2 linked regions of the Occallatibacter riparius genome follow. Each later gene encodes a partner of the first gene's protein in a complex. Links are inferred from orthologs where the notes say so. Each region holds a gene or a part of one and is shown on either strand. Other genes may lie near its edges.

Region 1 (6,780 bases):
GCGCTTCCGGGTTCCAGTGCGACGTCTCCAGCGACCAGGAGATCGAAACCCTCTTCGGCCAGCTCAAAGAGAAGTACGCGAAGATCGACATCCTGGTGCACGCCGTGGCGTACGCGCCGGCCGAAGACCTCAAGGGCGCCTTCATCAACACCAGCCGCGAAGGCTTCAAGATCGCGCACGACGTCAGCGTCTACTCGCTGATTGCCGTGAGCCGCGCCGCTGCTCCGCTGATGACCGACGGCGGCAGCATCATGACCCTCAGCTACTTCGCCGCCGAAAAGGTCGTGCCCAACTACAACGTGATGGCCATGGCCAAGGCTTCGCTCGAGTGCTGCGTGCGCTACCTCGCCAACGACCTCGGCCCAAAGAACATCCGCGTCAACGCCATCTCAGCCGGACCCATCAAGACCCTCGCAGCCCGCGGCATTGGCGCTCTCGGCGACATGCTCAAGGCCGCGGCCGATCGCGCACCGCTGAAGCGTAACGTCGATCAGCTTGAAGTGGGCGGCGCCGCCCTATTCCTCGCCAGCGACCTCGCGAGCGCTGTCACCGGCGAAACCCTCTACGTCGATTGCGGCTACAACGTAATGGGCTTCTAGCAGTGCAACGGAACTCTCAATCGCCTCGGCGCCTTCCACGACGCTGAGGCGTTTTTGCTTTGTGTCGACACACCGATGATAGAAATCGTGCGAATAAGCTCGGCTGACGATCCGCAGTTTAACGCACTCCTCCGCATCTACAGCCAAGCTCTTCCGCCGAGTGAATGCAAAAGCGAGGATGCTCTGCGGCGCATGATCGCGCAACCCGAATACATCTTTCTGGCAGCGGTCGACGACAGCACCGTCGTCGGCTTTTCCATCTGCACTACCCTCCTCGACTCCGATGCGGCACTCCTGGAGTACATAGCCATTGATGCAGCTCGGCGCGGCAGTGGCCTCGGCGCCGACCTCTTCCGCGCGACCGCTTCACAGCCGCAACTCCATGGCCGCCCCCTGCTGATCGAGGTGGACGCAGAAGTCACTCACGGTGCCGATCCCGAATTACTCACGCGGCGAAAAGCCTTCTACTGTCGGCTTGGATGTAGGCAGATCGAAGGACTGACCTATCGCATGCCGCCGGTGTCGAGCGCGCGGCCCCCGCTGATGGATCTGTTCGTATATGGCGATAAGCTGCCCGGCTCGATTACGAAGCCGCGTCTACGCGCGTGGCTCACGTCCTGCTACACGCAGGTGTATGGCATGTCCGAGAGCGACCCTCGCATCAACACGATGCTGAATCACATGCCCGAGACCATCCGCCTGATCTGACTAGGTCTGCTGGTCAAACCAGAGCAGTACACCTCAAGCTCCCAGCGCAACAATCTCCTGCCAAAGTGCAGGATCAACCGGCAGCCCAAGCCGCAAATTCTCCTCGCGAAGACGCAGCGTGTTTTCCCCGGGAAAGCGGACGCCCCTTCCGCCCTCAACAGGCCGGGCGCGGTGCAGCGACGCAACGACATCGTCGGCGATCCGCTCCAGTTCGGCCTGGTCCCCAAGCGCGGCAGGCTGCATTGCAATAAACACCTGCGACAGCCCGGTCTCGCGCAGCGGATCGGTGTCGATCTGGTGCGTCGCGCTGCCCGCCGTAAGCATCGCGGCCATCATGTCGAGCATGATCGCAAGTCCTGAGCCCTTCCAGTAGCCGATGGGCAACATCCGTTGCGTGGCTTCAATCGCCGCAGGATCGCGCGTAAGGTGCCCCGCAGTATCGAAGCCCCCGTCGACCGGGAGCGTTTCGCCGCGCTTCCGATAGCCCTCAATGGCGCCCAGGGAGAACTGCGATATAGCAATGTCCAGCACCACGTGCCCCGCGGCGCGCGGAACCGCAATCACCAGTGGATTGTTGCCGATCGCAGGCTCGCTTGCGCCCCACGGCGGCACGTTGGGCATGGTGTTCGTCCAGCAGATGCCGATAGCACCCGCGTCCGCGGCCTGCCAGCCATACGTCCCGCCGCGCATCCAGTGATTGGTATTGCCCAGCGCAACGCACCCCATGCCGTGCTCGCGGCTAAGCACAATCGCTCGCTCCATCGCCGCATACGCGTTGAGATTGCCCGGACCCCGCTGTCCATCCCATCGCTCCATCGCGCCAAACCGCGAAACCACACGCGGCCCCGCAGCAGCATCGACACTCCCATTGCGAATCATCGCGACAAAGCGCAGGAAGCGATTCACGCCATGCGAGTAGACGCCGTCGCGCGTAGTCTCAGCGAAGAGGCGCGCAGACAGCGCAGCACGATCGGCGGTGAAGCCGAGTTTGATGAGAACCGCGGTAAGCTGCCGATGAACTTCGTCAAAGGGGATCCGCTGCATGAGTCAAATTGTAGGGTGCTGGTGTGTACCCCGATCCACCCCGGTTCAGAACCACCCGAACACTTGCAGCCAGTGAATCTCGTACCGCTAAGATGGAAGAGCATCCAGGAGACGGCACTTCCCCATGAGACCAGGTTTTCTCGTCAAGCGATTCGTTCAGGTCTTTGCCATCGCATTCGTCACTCTGACGCTCGTCTACATCCTCAGAGGCCGTCACGCAGTCGACGCCGCGCGGGAGGCTGCCCTCTGGTCCCTCATATCGGCGGCCATCTTCGCGGGTTCCGCCATCTACTATCGCAAGACCAACAAAGACTGCAAGCTCTGCGTCGAAGACGGAAGCGAACCTCTGCGCGACGACCGCGCTTCCCATTAGCAGATCACAGCTTACGGCGTATCCTTCGACGTCACCCGAATCTTCCGCGCATCCCCACCCGCGGAAGTAATCGCAATCTCGCCGGTCGCCCGCTTCACCAGGCTCTTGAACTTCTCGCCCCACTCCACCAGCACCAGCGAATTGTCCGTAAGCAGCTCATCCAGCCCCAGTGTCTCCAACTGGCGCTCGCCCTCGATCCGATAAACATCAAGATGGAACAGCCGCACAGGCTTCCCGTGCTGCGTACCCTCGTACTCATGGATGAGCGTGAACGTCGGGCTCGTCACTTCGTCGGGATCAGCCGCATCGAGAGCCTGCGCAATGCCCTTCACCAGCGTAGTCTTGCCCGTCCCCAGTTCCCCGCGGAGCAGCAGCAACTGCGGCGGCTTGAGCAAATCGGCCAGCTTCCGGCCGACCTCGATGGTGTCCGCACCGCTCTGCGTGGTGAACTCGTGGATGCGGCCTTCGGCCACCGGGGCGTGATTGCTCATTCTGCTGCCTCGCTGGAGCTCTTTGCCGCGGTCAGGTCAGCCGGCAGCCCCTGCAACCAAACATAACCGTTCCTGCGCGTCGAGCGAAAGCGAAACGCGTTGGAAAAGTAGGACAAAGTGTCAGTCGCAAGTAACGTGTGCTCGTCCCCTGCGCGCACCGCGAAGTCCGCGGCCAGCCCATGGATATAAACCGCCGCCTCCACCGCCCTCTCCGGATCACTCGGAAATTGCGCGAGAAGTCCCGCAATTACGCCCGTTAGCAGGTCGCCGCTGCCGCCCTTCGCCATCCCGGGATTGCCCGTAGTGTTCACCGCCACTCGCCCGCTTGGATGCGCAATCAGCGTGTGCGCTCCTTTCAATACGAGAATCACGCCGTAACGCGCCGCAAAGTCGCGCGCAACGTTGAGCCGATCCGACTGAACCTCGGCAGTCGATATCCCCGCAAGCCTCGCCATCTCACCGGGATGCGGCGTAAGCACAATCGTGCGCCCCGCGCCCCCCACCCCTCCGAGCAGTTCCATCGACTTGGCCAGAACATTCAACCCGTCCGCATCGATCACCAGTGGAATCGTCTCATTCAACAGCCATTCCAGAATCGCCTCGGCTCCCGAACCCTGCCCAAGTCCCGGCCCAACGGCTGCCACCGTCATCCCCTTCAACAGCGCCTGACGCTTCTCCTCATCAGCGCTCAGTTGCGCTTCGCCCAGGCCATTCGTCTCCAGCGGCACCGTCATCAACTCAGGCGCAAACCGCGCCACGGTCGGCAGAGCCGGCTCCGGCACTGCTGCCGTTACCAGCCCCGCGCCCGCGCGCATGGCCGCCATCGCCGTCATCGCAGGCGCTCCCGCCTTGCCCCCCGCCGAGCCAAAGGTACCGCCGATCACCAGCACGTGCCCATACTTGCCCTTGTTCGAGTCGAACGGCCGCGGCGTCTGCACAATCTCCTGCGCAGTTCCCGCCCAGTACAAATCAAGCGAAGACGCCATCGCCTCGTCAGGCGAACCGATCGGCGCAACCACTACCGGCTGATTCCACCGCCTCGTGAGTTCGCCGAATACATGCGCAGGTTTGGGCGCCGTGAACGTAACAACCCCGTCCGCCGGATACACTTGCTCGTCGCCATCGCCCTTCATCTCGTCCGCCGCCCAGCCGGAAGGCAGATCCACCGCGAGCACCGGCGCGTCGCTGTCTCGAACCCATTGCAGCGCAGCCAGTGCCAGACCCCTCATCGGCGGCTTGAATCCGGTGCCGAGAACCGCATCGATGATCAGGTCAGCTCGGAACGCCGCCTGGTGATCTTGCAGTTGCTCCTCCGTCTCCACAACCACCAGCCTGCAATTCCCTGCGTCTCCCAGCCTGCGCCACGCCTCGGCAGCGTCTCCGGCCAGCCCATCCGGCGAGCCCAGCAGCATCACCGTAACGTGCAGCCCATGGCCGCCCAGCAGACGCGCCGCCATCATGCCGTCTCCGCCGTTATTGCCGCGCCCGCACAGCACCGTAATGCGGCGCGCTTTGGCGAAACGTTCGCGCGCGAAAGTCGCCACCGCGGCGGCCGCGTGGCGCATCAAGTCAAACGATGGAATCCCGAAGCTCTCCGTCGTAGCGCGATCGCAGGCCTGCATCTCGGCGGCCGAGAGAATTTTCATGCGTTCATGGTAGACGACGACCTGCGGTCAGCGGCGCCCTCAGCCTCTCTGGCCGTTAAGCCGCGCGCATCTTGCCGCCAGGCAGCAGTTGGAACTTGCGCCCGCGCCAGTGAATTTTGCTCGATGTGTAACTTGCAGCCCAGAACAAGAAGCCCATCAGATCGCGAACGGGATAAAGCACCAGCAGCCCGAACCAGTTCGAATCGCGAACCACCCAGTTGCCTACGCCCAGAGAAAGCAGCCAGCGCGAAATCAACGCCCAGGCCATGAGGCTCACGCCGATCGCCGTGTGATGCGACGCAAGCCCTGCACCAAGCCCCAGCAGCCCGAACGGCATGCTGAACGTGAGCGACGTGCCAAAGTGCCCCTTCGGCCGCGAGAAACGCGTCGATTTCATCCACCGCACCTGGTGCAGCATCGACTGCCAGAAGCTCGCATTGATCACCATGTGGTCAATCGAGTGATGACTCAGCACGATCGTGTCGCCGTGCTTGTGCGCCTCGTTGCCCAGCACGAAATCATCCGCGCAATAATCCGCCGTGACCGCGAACCCGCCCATCTTGCGAATGACCTGGCGGCGAAACGCCATCGTGGGCCCCAGCGTAAACTGCATCCCCTCCATGCTGCGCGCCACCAGCACGCCTGCCGACATCTCCACGCTCATGCCGACAGCCTCAAGCTGCGCCCAGAGTCCGCCTTCCGCAGCGACGCCGCGATAGAGGCACGTGAGGCCGCCCACCTTCGGATCCTCGAACGGCAGCGCGACAGCCTGCAGATAATCCTGCGTCACCCGCACATCGCTATCGCTGATCACGAAGATGTCATGGGTCGCTTGCTGGGCCATCAACTCCATCTGCGCGACCTTCGCGTTTATGTAGTCGGGCTGTCCGCCGGTCGAGAGAAACTGCACCGGAATCTCCGGATAACGCGCAGCAACTTCGCGTGCCAGCGCCAGACCAGCATCATCCGCCGACTTGGTGCAGAACAAAATCTCGTACGCTGGATAAACCTGCTCGAAAAAAGTAGTCAGGTACGACTCAAGCCCCGGCTCCGCTCCATGCAATGGCTTCAGCAGGCTCAGCGGAGGCGTGTACTTGGGCTCGCGATCCATCGCCATGAATGCCTCGCGGCGTTCGCGAAAAAAGCGCGGCAGCGCGGCCAGAACCATGCCCGTGAAGACAGACGAAGTAATCAGGCCAAATACCGCGAGTGCAAGAAGCGCATACAGCATGCAGAGCTAAGGATAAATGGATGGTGCCGCGAATTGTCTCTAAGCGCCGACTACGTCTGATAGATTTAGCCGGGGCGAGAGGCTTTGTAACAGGGCATGACTTTAGTCGTGCCGCAAAGCACCCAATAAAGATCTCGGGCTTTAGCCCCCGCCGGGATACAACTCGGCGCATTACACGTGGCCGGTAATGACCATGATGACAAGCAACGCGCCCGTAGCCGCCAGTCCCGCGTAGATGTATTTGAGGAACTTATCGCCAGAAAGGCGATGATTGATGGCCCTGCCCAGAAAGACGGCGGGAAGAGCGACAGGCAGCGACAGAAGATAGTCGTGCGTCACCACCGGAACCCACAAGCCACTCAGCCAGTAGCCCGCCATTCCAAGAATGCTGACCGGAAGAAAGTACGCCTGCAGCGTTGCGCGAAAGTGCTGCGCAGACCAGCGCCGCATCGATCCGTAGATCACCAGCGGCGGCCCATTCATGCCGTAGGCGCCGCCAAGCACACCCGCCACCAGCCCACAGCCCAGCAGCCAGACGCGCCGGTCGCTGTGCAACTCCGGCGGCTTGCGTCCAACCAGGGAGTACAGCGAGAACAACAGGATCAACACGCCCAGTCCGCACTTCACGATGCGCTGGTGACTGCTGCTCAACAGCCACACACCAAGTGGAATCCCCGCGGCGCTCGAC
Region 2 (7,319 bases), 1.6 Mb from region 1 along the record:
CAGGAAGGCTTCTTCTCGAAAGCGTTCTGCGGAACCAGGGCAGCGGGTGCGTCTCCGTCGATGGAGACGGGCATCTGCTCAAAGGATGCGAGCGAGCTGTCATTTGCAGCCATGACCATCCAGCAGACGGCGGCTTTCTTCGACACGCTGCAGGCGATCTCGATGGTGTATGCGATGGCGCCCTGGCCCTTTACGGTGGCGTTGACGCGCTCGATCCAAAACTGGTGGGTACCGAGCTGGTAGAGGCCGTATACAGGCTGCCCAAGGTCGAAGTTTTGAGCGAGGCCTGCTGAGGCGCTGGAGGCGAATCCAGGCAGATCGGCTTCGGTCATCTGCTGTCCGTAGCACGCGAAGGGTAGAGCCACCTCAGTCATCACAGAGGGCGGGTTACCGTGGCGGGCGGTGAAGCCGATGTCAACGCAGCCAAGCCCTTTTTTGTCTTCCTCGCTGTTGGCGTTCTGGCGGGCCTGCTCTTTGGCGAAGGCGCTGGTGTCCATCACTTCCCAGTCAGCGGGCGCGGTGAAGCTGAAGCCGAGTTCATTGGAAGTGCGGGTTACGGCTTGCGCGCGTGCTGCGACGGTGGAGAGAACCAGAAGAAGACAGAGGAGGGCTTTCATCGCGGCCAGTCTACCACTCAGTGCACGAGGAACGCGGTGATCGCGGAGAGGATGCCGGCGGCGGCAAAGCCCATGCCGAAGTACCAGTAGAGGCGCGTGCGCGTAAGCAGCGTGACGGAGGTGACGACCAAGCCGATTTCAAGGAGAGCTTCCCCGAGATCGAAGCGGTCTGCGCGGCGTTCGGCGAGAGCGACTTCCTTTTCAAGGTCAGTGGCCTTTTCCTGCTCTTCCTTCAGATCATCATTCCATTTGGCCTGATGATCGGCGTAGGACTTGGCGAGCTTCGCGGCCTTGTCCTTGTCGGCGAGGTTGACTACTCCGAGGAGATCGGCCTCGAGACTGGTGTTGTAGGAGCGAATCTTCTTGGCCTGGTACTCGTTCCACTGGTCGGTGGCTTTGTTCTGCAGGAGGACGGCCTCGGTGTGTGTGCGGTGGCCAAGCACCGTCGCGATGGCTACGAGGACCGCGAGCACGCTCATGGTGAAGGCGACAGGGCGGAGGGAGGTGTCGTGGGCGCCGTGTTCGGCGTGTTCCTGTAATTCGTGCGCTTCGTTGGCTTCCATCTGGGGAATGAACCTCTGGCAATCGATGTTAATGGGTGACCGAGAGAGTAGGACAGGATGGGCTAAAAGCCCCGCTCAAAATTTAAGTAAGCATATCGGCGCGACTGAAGTCGTGCCCTTTCACATTGCATACAGCCATGCGCAAGGTTCTTGCCTGCCTCTGGATGGTGACTACTTCCGTTTCCAGCGAACGCCGTCTTTGGAGTCTTCGATGATGACGCCTTTTTCGGCGAGCTCGTTGCGGATCTGGTCGGCGCGAGCGAAGTTGCGCATCTTCTTGGCCTTGGTGCGCTCGGCTACGAGGTTGTCTATCTCCGCGTCGCTGAGGGCGAACCCGGCGAGCAGTTCAGGAGCGACGTCGGCGGTGCGGCCGGTTTGCTCGGCCCAGGCGAGGGCGCGCTTGGTGGCTTCGGTGTCGCGATCTTCGAGGACATCGAATACGGCGTCGAAATCGGCGAGAACCTTGAGCACGGCGTCATGATCGGCGGCGAAGAACTTGCCCTGGTCGATGGCGGTGTTGGACGCGCGCACGAGGTCGAAGATGGGGGCGCGGGCCTCGGCGGTGTTGAGGTCGTTGGCGAGGGCAGCGTAATACTCATCGCTTGCCTTTTTCGCTGCGGCCTGGATGTCGGGATTGTCGCCGGGGGCGAAGGTGCCCTGGGTCAGGCGCTGATGGAAGGTGCGGAGGCGGTCGATGGCGGCGGTGGCATCCGCGAGGCTCTCGAAGGTGAAGTTGAGCTGGTGGCGGTAGGGCACCGAGATGAGCGCGAGGCGGATGGCCGAAGCTTTGTAGCCCTTCAGCAACAGGTCGCGGAGGGTGTAGAAATTGCCTTCGCTCTTCGACATCTTGCGGCCGTCGACGAGCAGGAAGCGGACGTGCATCCAGTGGCGGGCCAGCGGTTTCTTCGTGACGGTTTCGCTCTGCGCGATTTCGTTCTCGTGGTGCGGAAACATGAGGTCTTCGCCGCCAGCGTGGAGGTCAAAGCTGTCGCCGAGGAACTCCATGGACATGGCGGAGCACTCGATGTGCCAGCCGGGGCGGCCGCGGCCGATGGGTGTGTCCCAGCTTGTTTCGCCGGGCTTGGTGGCCTTCCAGAGGGCGAAGTCGCGGGCTGAATCCTTCTCGTATTCGTCAACGTCGACGCGCGCGCCGTCTTCCATGCCGCTGAGATCTTTTTTGCTCAGCTTGCCGTATTCAGGGAACGAGCGGAGGCGGAAGTACCAGCTTCCATCATCGGTTTTGTAGGCGGCGCCGACAGATTCAAGCTGCTGGATCAGGCTGACCATCCGCGGTATGTGCTCAGTGGCGCGAGCGATGATTTCGGGGCGCTCAACGCGGAGCGAGTCGAGGTCTTCGAAGAAGGCGTCGACATACTTTGGGGTGTACTCGCCGATGGGGATGCCGGCGGCGGCCGCGTTGCGGATGATCTTGTCATCGACGTCGGTAATGTTCATGACGTGACGCAGGCGCGTGCCGGTGAGCTTGAGGGAGCGGCGCAGAACATCGACCTGGAGGAAGGTGCGGAAGTTGCCGATGTGGCCGTAGTCATAGACGGTGGGCCCGCAGGCGTACATGCGCAACTCGGTGCCGTCGGCCGGAACGAGCTCGTCGATTTGTCCGGAAAGAGTGTTGAACAGGCGCAGAGTCATTCGATCTAAAGGGTGCCCATCCGCTGGAAATAGGCCGTATTTCAAGCCTTTTTGATTGTAGCAGTGAGAAATAGAGGGCTGGGCGGCCGGGCTCACACGCCGAGGGCGAGTGAGGGTTCGGCGCTGAGGGCGCTGGCGGCGAACTCGCCGGAGACAAAGCGCGGCCAGGCGGCGGCGGCGATCATAGCGGCGTTGTCTGTGGAGAGGGCCGGCGTGGGGAACGAGACGCGCATGTGGCGGCGCGGGGCTTCTGCGGCGAAGCGCTCGCGGAGTTCGCGGTTGGCAGCGACGCCTCCGGTGACGAGGATGCGAGTGGCGCCGAGGGATTCGGCGGCGGCGAAGGTCTTCTTCATGAGGTCGCCGACGACCGCGTGCTGAAAGCTGGCGATCATGTCGAGGATGGGTTGGGGGGCGAGGGCGAGGGCTTCCTCTTTGGTTTTGGGAGGGCGATCGCCAGCGAGGATTTTGGCGATGCGCTCGTCGCCCCCGGCGCGCATGCCCTGGAGCTCAACGTGGCGCAGGACGGCTGTTTTGATCCCTGAGAACGAGAAGAGAAAGTGCGGGTCGAGATCGGCGATGGGAGCGGTTTTCGCGGCTTTGGTGCGCGGGGCTTTGCCGTGCAGATGCGCCTTGGCCTTGATCTGCGCGAAGGCGAATGGGACTGCTTTGGGATCGCCGAAGCGGGCAATGGCGTCGATCCAGGGACCTCCGGGGTAGCCCAGGCCGAGCAGCTTGGCGACTTTGTCATAGGCTTCGCCGGCGGCGTCATCGAGGGTGCGGCCGATGAGCTTGTAGTGCCACGCTTCGTGCGCGGGTTCGGCCAGATAGAGATGCGTGTGTCCACCGGAGACGACCAGGGCAAGGGCGGGCTCGTCCTGTTGCGTGGAGGCGGGGGCGTTCTGGCGCTCTTCGAGGAGAACCGCGTGGATGTGGCCCTCGAGGTGATTGATGGCGATGACGGGGAGATTGCGCGCGAAGGCAAGGGCCTTGGCGTAGCTGATTCCGACTAGCAGCGCGCCGGCGAGGCCAGGGCCGGAGGTGACGGCGATGGCATCGAGATCGTCGAAGCCCACGCCTGCCTCAGCGAGTGCCGCGCGGACCACGGGAACGATGGCACGGAGATGCTCGCGGCTAGCGAGCTCGGGGACCACGCCGCCGAAGCGGGCGTGGGTGGCGATCTGCGAGGCTACGACGGACGAGAGCGTGCGGGAGCCGCGCTCGACCACGGAGGCGGCTGTTTCGTCGCAGGAGCTTTCGATTCCGAGGATGAGGCCACGGGACATAACCTTCCAGTTTATCGGGCCTTGCATCAGAGCACTCCGGGAGAGTGACAATAGAGCGATGCCTGCGCTATCACGACAACTCGAAGCGGCCCTGCGGATTGTGGAGGCGCTGCGGACGGAAGGACACCAGGCCTACCTGGCGGGCGGATGCGTGCGCGATCTGCTGCTGGGGCGCGATCCGGTGGATTATGACGTGGCTACGTCTGCTACTCCGGATATCGTGATGGGAATGTTTCCGCGGACGTTTGCGGTGGGCGCGCATTTCGGCGTGGTGCTGGTTGCGGATGAGGCGCCGGATGAGATTCCACCGCTGGAAGATGCGGGCGACGCGGGGCCGCGCTATGCGACGACGGAGGTGGCGACGTTCCGCTGCGACGACTCCTACTCCGATGGCAGGCATCCGGACGCGGTGCGCTATACGACGAGTGCCGAAGAAGATGTGCAGCGGCGGGATTTCACGATCAATGGGCTACTGCTGGACCCACTGCGTGGGGGCGAAGCTTTGGAGGAGTTCCTTGGCGATGGGAGCGCGCTTCGAGCCGCGGTCCTCGATTATGTGGGTGGGCTGGCGGATCTGGATGCGGGGGTGATTCGGGCGATCGGCGATCCGCGGCGGCGTTTTGAAGAGGATCAACTACGGCTGTTGCGGGCGGTGCGGTTTGCGGCGCGGTTTGGGTACGCGATCGAGGCGGCGACGCATTCGGCGATTTGCTCGCTGGCAGCGCGCATTCACTCGGTGAGCCAAGAACGCGTGCGCGACGAGTTGACCAAGATGTTGACGGAGGGCAAAGCGCGGAGGGCGTTCGAGCTGCTGGATGAGACGGGGCTGCTGCAGCAGGTTCTGCCTGAGATCCCGAAGATGAAGGGCGTGGAGCAGCCGCCGCAGTACCATCCCGAGGGCGATGTCTTCATTCACACGCTCATGCTGCTGGAGCAGCTCGAGCCAGGTGTGCCGTGCACGCTGGCGTGGGGCGCGCTGCTGCATGACGTGGGCAAGCCGCCGACATTCCGGGTCGCGCCGGACCGCATCCGCTTCGATCGACATGTTGAAGTGGGCGTGGCAATGGGCGCGGAGATTTGCCGGCGGTTTCGGTTTTCTAACGAGGATACGCGGCAGATTCTTGCGCTAATTGAGCACCACATGCGCTTTGCAGATGCGCCGCATATGAAGGCATCGACGCTGAAACGGTTCTTCCGGCTGCCATGCTTCGAGGAGCACCTTGCGCTGCACAAGATGGACTGCATGGCGGCGCATCGCAACCTTGACACATACCGCTTCGTCGAGGAGCGTTACGAAGAGATGCCGCAGGAGGACGTCCGTCCAAGACCGCTGCTCACGGGCCGCGAGCTGATTGCGGCGGGCTATGCCCCGGGGCCGCGCTTCAAGGAGATGCTGCGGGCGGCAGAGGATGCGCAGCTCGAAGGCTCAATCGCGACGACGGAGCAGGCGGTGGCGCTGGTTCGGGAGCGATTCGGGAATGCGCAGCAGGATACCCCAGCATGAGCAGAGAGTTCGTTCTGCGGGATCAGGTCACGATTCACGCGCCGCTTGAGCGGTGCTTCCTTCTTTCGACAAGCGTGGAGATCGTGGAGCGCGAACTACGCATGCATCCTGAGCGGGGGCGCATGTCAGGGTTTGTGGAGGATGGCGATACGGTCCTGTGGAAGGGTTGGAAGTTCGGACTGCCGCAGTTTCACGAGAGCATCATTGAGGAGTTCCGGCCGTGCAGCTTCTTTCGCGACCGCATGATCTCAGGGCGCTTCAAGACGTTCGAGCACGACCACAGTTTCGATCTGCTAGCGGATGGATCCGTGCGACTGCGCGATGAGATCCGGTTCTCGATGCGCTGGGGATGGTTGGGCAAAATGCTGGGCGTGTTGCTGCTCAGGCCGCATATTCGCCGGCTGTTGCGGCGCAGGTTCGGGCTTCTGAAGAGAATCGCCGAATCAGAGGAGTGGCGGGATTATATTCCGGCGCGTGACGCGTCCGAAGCGTTACTGACGGGCAGAGGAAGATGGAAAGTCGGCAGTTGACGTGCTATGCTCCCGAAAAGCGGGGTATGCATGCACAAGCACGTGATGAATGGAGCCAATCTGCCGGCGAAATGGCGCTGGTCGGGCTCGCGTGCGCGCTGCATTTGCCCGCGGAAGCACCTGCGCGTGCTGCCCACCCGCACACGACCTAGTCTCTTCGGCGGCGACTAAAGAACAGACAACCGAAGTTCCTCGCCTGCAACGCGGGTCCGTCTGGGCCCGGAACGTTGAACGACCCCAAATCCCACGGGGTCCGTGGCCGCCCCCAGGGCAGGTGGCTGCCCGCCGGGCAGATGGCTGCTCTACTCCCACGGCCTGGCCACACAACCTATCGAGGAGGACGATCATGACCGACAAGTCTTTGCACGAACAGTACGGGCCCAAGCTGGTAACGGAACTTCCGGGGCCGAAGGCCAAGGCCGCCGTTGAGGCCGATGACCGCCTGATTTCGCCGAGCTATACGCGCTCGTATCCGCTGGTGGCGAAGAGCGGTAAAGGTGTCCGCGTCACGGATGTGGATGGGAATGAGTTCCTGGACTTTTCCGCAGGGATTGCCGTGACGTCAACCGGCCATTGCCATCCTGAAGTTGTGGCGGCGATCCAGAAACAGGCCGCGGAGTTGATTCACATTTCGGGTACGGACTTTTATAACGAGCCGCTGACGGATCTGGCTGCGAAGCTTTCTGCAGTCGCGCCGATGAAGGGACCGCATCGTTTCTTCTATGGCAATTCCGGCGCCGAAGCGGTGGAGTGCGCGATGAAGCTGGCGCGTTATCACACGGAGCGGCAGAACATCATTGCGTTCCTGGGCGCGTTTCACGGGCGCACGATGGGCGCGTTGTCGCTGACCGCGTCGAAGCCGCAGCAGAAGAGGCGCTTCGCTCCGCTTGTTCCAGGTGTAACGCATGTGCGCTATCCCTACGCGTATCGCGGGTGTACGGGCGGGCCGCAGGAAGAAGAGGCGTTCGCACTGGGTTGTGCGCGGTATATCGAGGAGAAGCTGTTCAAGACGATTCTACCTCCGGAGGAAGTGGCTGCGATCTTCGTCGAACCGATCCAGGGCGAGGGCGGATACGTGGTTGCGCCGGCCAACTTTATGCGCGAGCTGCGCGCGATCTGCGACAAGTACGGGATTCTGCTCGTAGTGGATGAGGTGCAGAGCGGCGCGGGAC

Evidence for each region. The genes of interacting proteins can lie anywhere in the genome.
Region 2: the proteins of tsaE (region 1) and MOP44_RS06035 are in contact, whole or in part, in a crystal structure (PDB 6N9A), measured with the Thermotoga maritima proteins. The link is inferred for Occallatibacter riparius from one-to-one orthologs. Residues at the interface, in WP_004082108.1 of Thermotoga maritima: Leu37, Gly38, Lys46, Lys57, Val59, Lys60, Ser61, Thr63, Phe64, Thr65, Leu66, Met67, Val69, Pro71, Tyr82, Arg83, Leu84, Asp86, Asp88, Phe89, Asp93, Ile128, Asp130, Glu131, Arg134; in WP_004082750.1 of Thermotoga maritima: Cys10, Asp11, Arg49, His50, Leu82, Gly84, Gly135, Gly136, Glu154, Thr155, Leu156, Asp157, Asp158, Ser159, Glu162, Asp165, Lys166, Arg169, Leu170, Tyr175, Lys213, Thr214, Leu217, Tyr218, Gln221, Arg222, Asn324.

What each region holds. Positions count from the first base shown.
Region 1 is NZ_CP093313.1:3,112,148-3,118,927, reverse strand. Bases 1,476-4,475 are described here. They hold tsaE (tRNA (adenosine(37)-N6)-threonylcarbamoyltransferase complex ATPase subunit type 1 TsaE), read right to left. Parts: upstream 3,216-4,475; coding sequence 2,736-3,215; downstream 1,476-2,735. Other genes in these bases: MOP44_RS12580 (NAD(P)H-hydrate dehydratase), read right to left, coding at 3,212-4,475; MOP44_RS12590 (hypothetical protein), read left to right, coding at 2,476-2,724; yiaK (3-dehydro-L-gulonate 2-dehydrogenase), read right to left, coding at 1,476-2,351. Outside these bases: MOP44_RS12605 (enoyl-ACP reductase FabI), read left to right, coding at 1-599; MOP44_RS12600 (GNAT family N-acetyltransferase), read left to right, coding at 687-1,307; more of yiaK, read right to left, coding at 1,341-1,475; more of MOP44_RS12580, read right to left, coding at 4,476-4,861; MOP44_RS12575 (glycosyltransferase), read right to left, coding at 4,917-6,092; MOP44_RS12570 (sulfite exporter TauE/SafE family protein), read right to left, coding at 6,264-6,780. UniProt on the Escherichia coli protein: Required for the formation of a threonylcarbamoyl group on adenosine at position 37 (t(6)A37) in tRNAs that read codons beginning with adenine.
Region 2 is NZ_CP093313.1:1,524,011-1,531,329, forward strand. Bases 2,019-4,974 are described here. They hold MOP44_RS06035 (tRNA (adenosine(37)-N6)-threonylcarbamoyltransferase complex transferase subunit TsaD), read right to left. Parts: upstream 4,114-4,974; coding sequence 2,923-4,113; downstream 2,019-2,922. Other genes in these bases: cysS (cysteine--tRNA ligase), read right to left, coding at 2,019-2,830; MOP44_RS06040 (CCA tRNA nucleotidyltransferase), read left to right, coding at 4,172-4,974. Also shown: MOP44_RS06020 (hypothetical protein), read right to left, coding at 1-617; MOP44_RS06025 (DUF4337 domain-containing protein), read right to left, coding at 635-1,180; more of cysS, read right to left, coding at 1,352-2,018; more of MOP44_RS06040, read left to right, coding at 4,975-5,617; MOP44_RS06045 (SRPBCC family protein), read left to right, coding at 5,614-6,147; MOP44_RS06050 (acetyl ornithine aminotransferase family protein), read left to right, coding at 6,494-7,319.